DNA from 2 places in the Leptolyngbya sp. AS-A5 genome. Region 2 is predicted to be linked to the other one. Evidence: predicted binding sites of a transcription regulator. Region 2 holds the regulator's gene; the other holds the start of a gene.
The links. Region 2 encodes HrcA, which represses chaperone genes, less so after heat shock. Its sites were predicted from a motif close to ANTTAGCACTCNNNANTNNNGAGTGCTAANT; they were not measured.
Positions count from the first base shown of each region.

Region 1: the regulator HrcA is predicted to act here: its motif matches at 2,432-2,462, upstream of groES (co-chaperone GroES).

Region 1 covers NZ_JAMPLL010000014.1:55,314-59,742, forward strand. Annotated here, with positions in the region: gene NC980_RS16390 (2-phosphosulfolactate phosphatase family protein) at 1-273, opposite strand, end outside; gene NC980_RS16395 (phosphoribulokinase) at 564-1,496, shown strand; gene NC980_RS16400 (hypothetical protein) at 1,493-1,687, opposite strand; gene NC980_RS16405 (N-acetyltransferase) at 1,798-2,298, opposite strand; gene groES (co-chaperone GroES) at 2,588-2,899, shown strand; gene groL (chaperonin GroEL) at 2,950-4,429, shown strand, end outside.
Region 2 covers NZ_JAMPLL010000013.1:50,249-54,677, forward strand. Annotated here, with positions in the region: gene NC980_RS15785 (hypothetical protein) at 309-623, opposite strand; gene NC980_RS15790 (rhodanese-like domain-containing protein) at 1,110-1,442, shown strand; gene hrcA (heat-inducible transcriptional repressor HrcA) at 1,547-2,611, shown strand; gene NC980_RS15800 (PD-(D/E)XK nuclease family protein) at 2,608-3,294, opposite strand; gene NC980_RS15805 (S-layer homology domain-containing protein) at 3,578-4,429, shown strand, end outside.

The DNA.
Region 1 (4,429 bases), on a different contig from region 2:
ATCGGGCGTACAGTCGAGCGGCGAGTTACCGAGATCGCAGCCTTCTACCTTGCTTCCGCCTCGTTCTCCTGCCCGTAAACGCTTCTCCGGGGGTAGCGCCTCGCTTTCTTGGACGAGCTTCTCCATATCGCTGAAAACATGAACTGCATCCGCTCCAGCAAACAGAGCAGTCGCGATCGTGCTGGTTGCTCGCAGTACATCAATCGCGATCGCACAATCAGCAGCGTTTTGTCCAGGTGTGAGTTCGGGCGTGTGGAATACTGAAAATTTCATAGGGTGTAGAGTGTAGTGACTGCGGCAGGAAAACTTCAGGTGAAGAGGAGTCGCCGCTTTCAGGATACTAAATACAAAGACAGAAGACGAAATATATCTTAACGGGGTTGTTATAGATTCTACTCAATGATAGCTCAAAGTGGCTATTGGAAATATAATATGCAGCATTGCTTTCGTTCGCTCCATTTGCGCTTTGAGGAGTCGTAATGATTCTTGAGCAAAACTAGATTCCCTCACCGCTTAGGATGTTTCTAGAGTCAAACCTAATTCTCGAAGGTGTAGAAGCGATCATGTCACAGCGCCCAATTATTCTTGGTATCGTTGGCGATAGTGCGGCTGGGAAGACGACGCTAACTCGTGGAATTGCTCAAGTGCTGGGTGAAGAGAACGTAACGATCATTTGCACCGATGATTATCACAAGTACGATCGCGCTCAACGCGCTCAGATTGGCATCACTGCCCTGCACCCGGACTGTAATCATCTAGACATTATGCAGCAGCATTTAGCGCTGTTGCGATCGGGTCAGCCCATTCTCAAGCCAAATTACAGCCACAAGACTGGAACGTTTGAAGCCCCCACCTATATCAAGCCGAATCGCTTCATCATTATCGAAGGCTTGCTAGGGTATTCGACTCGTACAGCCCGCGATTGCTATGACGTGAAGGTATACCTTGCGCCGCCAGAATCCCTGAGAGCGCAATGGAAAATTAAACGCGATACGCAAAAACGGGGTTACACCGAAGAGCAAGTTTTAGAAGAGTTACGCAAGCGCGAACCGGATTCAGCCGAGTATATTCGTCCGCAACGGGCTTGGGCGGATATGGTCGTCAGTTTTTGTCCACCGGAGCCGTCTCCGAATGTGAATGGTCACTTAAATGTGAAATTGGTGCTACGTCCTACGATTCCGCATCCGGAGCTGACGCGAGTGGTTGGGGATGACGCACCCACACGATCGGCGATTCGATTGGGACTCGATCGCGATATGAGTAAACCTGTCGATGTGTTGGAGATTGACGGACACGCAACAAAAGATCAGGTTGTGGATCTAGAGCACTTTATTTGCGATGAGCTTCCGGCACTGTCGAATGTGTGCAATCCGACTGGTGATACTGAATTAGGGAAGGTATCGGGAACCACGGGCGAGATGATCCAGAGCTATCCCTTAGCCATGACGCAATTGTTGATTGTGTATCACATGCTCAAGGCAACGAAAGCGCTCTAAGGTTGGCTTTCGACATCAGGCGATAGGCTGACGGGCGGACGTTCGATTTCTCCTTCGCTGTAGCCCAGATCGTAGAAACTGGCGGCTTGTGGGTCATGCTCTGGGGGGTTCTTCGATCGACCCGCCCAAGCGTCCTCTTTTCCGCGATCAAACCAGTCTTGGTCAAACATAGTATCGCTACCACTCAGCATGATTAGATTGCTCCTGATACGAACTTTGACCCAATTTAAATTCTTGCAAGCGTGAATGTATCACTCCAATGGTGAGTTATCGAGAAGCTGACTGAATCCTATCGAGATCATTATTCCAGAGCATTAAACTCCGATCGATATCTCACAATTCCCTCACAGCTATCTAACACACTGCTTTCTAACTCCAGCACCATAAACGCTTCATCTGGGACTGTGTACTCACATCTCAATCCCTTACGCTTAGCTGGAATAAACCCAAAGCGCGAATAATATTCAGGATGACCTAGCACGACAACCGCTTTGCAGCCTAAGCGATCGCACTCCGTTAAACCCTGTTGAATCAGCAATGTTCCAATGCCTTGTCGCTGATAATTGGGTAGAACTGCGACGGGTGCAAGTCCGAAAATAAATAGAGCAGTGTTGTCGATCGCGACTGGACTAAAGAAGATGTGCCCAACAATTTGATCGGATGCAACTGCAACAAGGGAAAGGGTTGGGGTAATGGGGCGCAATCGATCGACTAAATCTGCCTCTCCCGATCGCCCAAACGCAGCAATATTTACTCGACGGACTGCTTCGATATCTTCCAGTCTTTCCGCTCGAACTTGCATAACACCCTTAAAACAGCAATCTCCCAATCAGGATACCTTGAGCAGCCCGATAATCGTCATCGTTCCTTCCGCAACCCCTTCGTTCGGTAAGCCGTACTCTTTCTAAAGTTGCATTCGATCGCTGGCTTCGCTAAATTAGCACTCAGGGAGAGAGAGTGCTAACTCAAAACCCCAAAAGCCTGTAGACTGGTAAACGTTGAAAAAAACCGACAGGCGAATTGGTTGAATCGTGTATTCAGCCGCAAGTATTTGATCGTTTGTTGCTCATCTAGATTGTTGGAGGATTTGTATGGCAGCCATCTCTCTTAGCGTGTCCACCGTAAAACCGTTGGGCGATCGCGTGTTCGTGAAAGTGAGCGAAGCTGAAGAAAGAACCGCAGGAGGTATCTTCCTGCCTGATAACGCTAAGGAAAAGCCCCAAGTCGGTGAAATCGTAGCGGTAGGTAGCGGCAAGCTCAACGAAAAGGGCGAACGTCAACCGATGGAAGTCGAAATTGGTAACAAAGTGCTGTACTCCAAGTACGCAGGAACCGACATCAAGCTCGGTGGCGACGAGTACGTTTTGCTGTCTGAAAAAGACATCTTGGCAGTCGTTTCATAGTTTTCTTGACTCTCTCTTTTCTGTAAACCTTACAAGGCTTTCAACACATTATGGCTAAGCGCATCATTTACAACGAAAACGCTCGTCGTGCTCTAGAGCGCGGTATGGACATCCTCGCCGAAGCCGTTGCCGTCACCTTGGGACCTAAAGGTCGCAACGTGGTTCTGGAGAAGAAGTTCGGTGCACCTCAAATTGTGAACGACGGTGTAACGATCGCAAAAGAAATCGAACTCGAAGATCACGTTGAAAACACAGGTGTTGCCTTGATTCGTCAAGCAGCTTCTAAAACCAATGATGCGGCTGGAGACGGAACTACGACTGCAACCGTTTTGGCACATGCGATCGTCAAAGAAGGAATGCGGAACGTTGCCGCTGGCGCAAACGCAATTCTTTTGAAGCGCGGCATGGACAAAGCAACAACTTTCTTAGTAGACAAGATTGCTGCTCATGCGCGTCCGGTTGAAGACTCAAAAGCGATCGCACAAGTCGGTACAATCTCTGCCGGAAACGATGAAGAAGTTGGTCAAATGATCGCTTCGGCAATGGATAAAGTCGGTAAAGAAGGCGTAATCTCGCTGGAAGAAGGTAAGTCGATGACGACTGAACTCGAAGTCACCGAAGGGATGCGCTTCGACAAAGGTTACATTTCGCCCTACTTCGCAACCGACACCGAGCGGATGGAAGCAGTGATGGATGAGCCGTTCTTGCTGATCACCGACAAGAAGATTACTTTGGTTCAAGACCTCGTTCCGGTTCTCGAACAAGTTGCTCGCGCAGGTCGTCCGTTGATCATCATTGCAGAAGACATCGAGAAAGAAGCACTGGCGACTCTGGTTGTGAACCGTCTGCGTGGTGTTCTGAACGTTGCCGCAGTGAAGGCTCCTGGCTTTGGCGATCGTCGTAAAGCAATGCTCGAAGATATCGCAGTTCTTACGGGCGGTCAGTTGATCACCGAAGATGCAGGTCTGAAGCTTGACACCACCAAGCTCGATCAATTGGGTAAAGCGCGTCGTGTCACCATCACCAAGGAAACCACGACGATCGTTGCTGAAGGCAATGAAGCGCAAGTGAAAGCTCGCGTCGAGCAAATCCGCCGTCAAATGGACGAAACCGATTCTTCCTACGACAAGGAAAAGCTGCAAGAGCGCTTGGCTAAGTTGGCGGGTGGTGTTGCAGTGATCAAAGTTGGTGCAGCAACCGAAACCGAAATGAAGGATCGCAAGCTCCGCCTCGAAGATGCCATCAACGCAACCAAAGCGGCTGTTGAAGAAGGTATCGTTCCTGGTGGCGGTACAACCTTGGCTCACTTAGCTCCAGAACTTGAATCTTGGGCATCGAGCAGCCTCAGCGGCGAAGAGTTGATCGGAGCGCAAATCGTAGCTCGTGCATTGACGGCTCCTCTGAAGAGAATTGCTGAAAACGCAGGTCAAAACGGTGCGGTGATTGCTGAGCGCGTCAAAGAGAAAGACTTCAACGTGGGCTACAATGCTGCAACGGGTGAATTCGTGGATATGCTCGAAGCGGGTATCG
Region 2 (4,429 bases):
ACTGTTTCAGCGATCACGAGCACTGTTTTAGTGGATCGTTGAGCTATTTTAGCGATCGCGTGAACTGTTTTAGTGATCCGGAGCGCTGTTTTAGTGCATCGCTGAGCTATTTTAGCGATCGCGTGAACTGAAATAGCGATCGCGAGCACTGTTTCAGTGATCCGATGAACTGTTTTAGTACATCGTTGAGCTATTTTTGCTCATCAAACCCGTGTTTACCGATCAACGTTGCGCTTTTCTTGAGAACGATCGTGCTAAAAACACTGAGCTTTGCTCGATTGCCTTAGCACGATCGCTTCTTCACTGGTTTAAGCTTCAGCACGCTCCTTGGCAAATTGCTTACGCAGACGGTGAATTCCACCCAGCAGACCAGAAACGGCTAACCCTGGAAGTGGCGTAAATCCAAAGGGTACAGGCGTTGCGGCAGCCCCGATTTGGAGAGTGTCAATGACCCCTCCATTATCGCTGCTAGCGATGGAAACTTGGATTTCGTCAAATCCGCTGCTTCCTGTAAATCCATAGAAGTTGTTAGACCCAGAGAAGCCAGTATTAGCATTGAATGTTTCTACCGCTACGCCATTCAGTAAAGCAGTAAAGGTTGCTGTTCCTGCCACAGTTACCATTGCGAACGCTGCACCGCTCCGAGGAGTGCTGAATCGAATAGAAAAAGGATTTTGTGCACCAGAACCAAGACCGCTTGAGAAATTTGTCAAGTTTCGACCAGTGATATTACTACCGCTGCTCCAGGTCGAAGCGAAAAGGTTGGAAAATGTCACTCCTGGGTATTGGTTGGTAATGACAGTTGTATCACCAACAGTAAGATCGTTGAAATCGATCGTTTGAGCCGGATTTGAAATTCCAGATGACGCTCCATTAATCGCTAACGCATGAGCCGGGGCAACATCAACACTCGAGGCTGCGATCGCGATCGTCGCTCAAATCGGAGCGACGATCGTACTCCTCACAATAGAATTCATCGTTTAACACCTAGCTAGGGGAATAAAACTATTTTGTCGCTCGCCCAACTTGCGACATCCATAGTTCTACTCACCTTTTCCCTGCATCTTTTGAGAAAATACGGGACATATACCCAAGCCAATTTCCGTCCTATGCCCTTTTCTCAAATCACTGTTCAAGACCTCGCCCAATGCCTCGATAATCCCAATATTCAATTCGTCGATGTGCGCGAACCCTGGGAAGTAGAAACCGCCTCGCTCCAGCCGTTTCAAAACCTGCCGCTCAGCCAATTCTCCGAATGGTCAGAGCAAATTCACAGCAAGCTCGATCCAGAAACGGAAACCTTAGTGCTTTGTCATCACGGAGTACGATCGGCGCAGATGTGCCACTGGCTAACTCAGCAAGGATTTACCAATGTAAAAAACATTTCCGGTGGAATCGACGCCTATTCCGCGGCGGTCGATCGCTCAATTCCCCGGTATTAGTACGATTCCGTCGGTTTTGCTACGATGCGTGACCCAAATCTAAAGTAAAAATAAGGGAAATGCTATCTTAGTCTCAATCCGATAAAACGCGATCGTTCTTGAAAATGTCCTTAAATCCTCCGCTTAATAACCGTCAACAACGAGTTCTCTGGGCAACCGTGAGGCATTACATTGCCACGGCAGAACCTGTGGGATCAGGCGCATTGGTCAAAGAGTACAATCTCAGCGTCAGTTCTGCCACAATCCGCAATGCGATGGGACACCTGGAAAAAGTCGGACTCCTGTTTCAGCCCCACACTTCAGCAGGTCGAGTGCCCTCAGATTCGGGCTATCGGATCTATGTCGATCAGTTGATTCAACCCTCGCCAGGAATCGCTGTTCAACTAGAGCAAATCCTGAGCGATCGCCTCAACTGGGACAAATGGAGTTTTGAAGCCGTCCTCAAAGGAGCCGCGCAAATTCTTTCAACTCTGAGCGGCTATATTGCAATCGTCACCCTGCCAATGACGAACACAACGCAAATCCGGCATCTTCAACTGATCCAGGTTGATTCGGCTCACGTCATGCTGATTCTGGTAACGGATACTTACGAAACCCAATCGGTATTAATGGAGATACCGCCCTCAGATCTTGATGCCGAAAGCGTCGATCGAGAGTTGAAAATTCTTTCAAACTTCTTATCCGAACAGTTGCGCGGTCGATCGCTCTCAGAAATCCAGCGGTTAGACTGGGGCGAACTGGGGCGGGAGTTCGATCGCTATAGTTCGCTCTTGACTTCTGTGCTTGCGGATCTATTACACCGCCTAGCACAATCGGCTTTACCGTCGCAGTTGATGATTAGCGGCGTTTCGGAAGTGCTAAGACACCCAGAATTTTCAGAACTGAATCAAGTGCAAATGATTCTGCAACTGCTTGAAGAAGAACAAGATCAGCTTGTACCACTCATTTTTGATCAGCCCGATTCAGACGGTCGGCGCGTTTCGATTCGGATTGGTTCAGAAAATCCACTAGAGCCGATTCGGGCTTGCTCATTAATCTCATCGACCTACAATCGCGGAACGGTTCCCGTCGGAAGCATTGGCGTTTTAGGCCCGACTCGAATGCTGTACGAAGATACGATCGCCCTTGTTGAAGCCACTGCCGATTATCTCTCGGAGATGCTGAGCTAGTTCCGAAAATATCCCAATCGTCGCCAGTATTGTTGCACTCGTGCTTCCCATTGCTGCCAATACTCGTCGATCGCGCTTGGCTCAAACCAAAAGATCTCCGCAGGCGTTTCCGGAATCGCAACGACCAGCAAGGCATGACAGAGGTTGAGGCTATACTCGCGATATAGCTGGTTCACTGCTCCACAATATGCTACTAACTGAAGTGGATAATCATACAAGCGATCGACCGTTTTCTTGGGTCGATCGCTTGTTTTCCATTCACAAATGCAGGGCACGCCTTCATAACTGGCAACGCAATCGACCACTCCGGCATATCCCAATTGATCGTGAATCACCACCCCTTCAATCAATCGCACTTGCTCGATCTCTTTCAGCACAGGTTCAACACTCTCCCAATACGGGCGAATGGTCTCTGGACAATCGACCTCTTGCCCTTGCAGGAATTTCTGAATGTAGCGATGCGTTCCGGTGCCGCGCCGACTCGCGGTTTTGGTAATTTCTGTTGCCTGCTCGACTCCAACTCGCTGCTGCCAGTTAAATAAGCGCTCTCGGTCTTCACGCGGCTTTGTCGCATTCAGAATCGTGGTCACACTGGGAATACGATCGCCATTCGCATCGACATAAAACTGTTTGCCCGCTTCTCGGACAGATTTGGACGCATAGCGCGGCAGTTCAGACACCATTGATTCCTCAAAAATTGCTCTCGATCGTACCTAAAAAATCAGGCGTTGAATCCCTCAAATTTCTAGCTTCCTCAACCACTTTGAAAACTGTCCTAAGTTCAGAAACTTCTGCGGAAACCTAACGGTCATTGTTGAATATAAAGCGTAGAGAACTGAGCCAAAATGCTGCACTTCAAACAAAGTTAAAGATAGTTCTTTAGCCGGATGCAGGAACTTTTTAGCTCATTCAAACATCTACGTAACTAACAAGAAAAAACTCTCTCTCGCTTGGGAACAGCTACCTATGTATAGCACTGTAAAATCTGGTTTAGCTTTGACTTTGGCACTCGGTACGATCGCAGGTGCAGCAGCTCCAATGATTATGGTAGCACCTGCTTCGGCTCAAGCAGCCTTCTCTGATGTTGCTTCGGATAACTGGGCTTCTCCATTTATTCAAGAATTGGCTTCTCGTAACATTATTGCTGGATTTCCTGATGGCACATTTCGCCCGAATGATCCGGTGACTCGCGCTCAATTCGCTGCAATTCTTCTCAAAGCATTTCCGAATGCGCCACGAGTAAATACACCGATCAATTTCTCTGATGTTCCCAGCAATTATTGGGGACTTCAAGCGATTCGGAACGCCTATGCAACAGGATTTCTTGCAGGATTTCCAGGCGGAACATTTCGACCGAATGACAATATCCCTCGTGCTCAAGCTTTGGTGTCTCTGTCAAACGGTCTGAGATACGCTAGCACTCAACCTGCTGACTCTGTGCTTCAGGTTTACACCGATGCGTCCAACATTCCTGGCTATGCTCGCAACAGCATTGCCGCCGCCACCGAACGCCGCATTGTCGTCAACTACCCGGATGTCCGCTTCCTCAACCCGAACCAAGTCGCAACCCGTGCGGATGTCGCTGCCTTCGTTTATCAGGCATTAGTCAGTTCTGGACAGGTCGCCGCAATTCAATCGCCTTACATTGTCGGTCAAGCGCCAACGCAGCCTCAAGCGATCAATATTCCTGCTGGAACTGCAATCCCGGTTCGCTACGATCGCGCCGACAAGATCCTGCTTGCGAAAAACGAACCGCAACCCACCCCGGTTACGCTCACCGTGGCTCAAAACATTGTGACCTCTGACGGAACAGTTTTG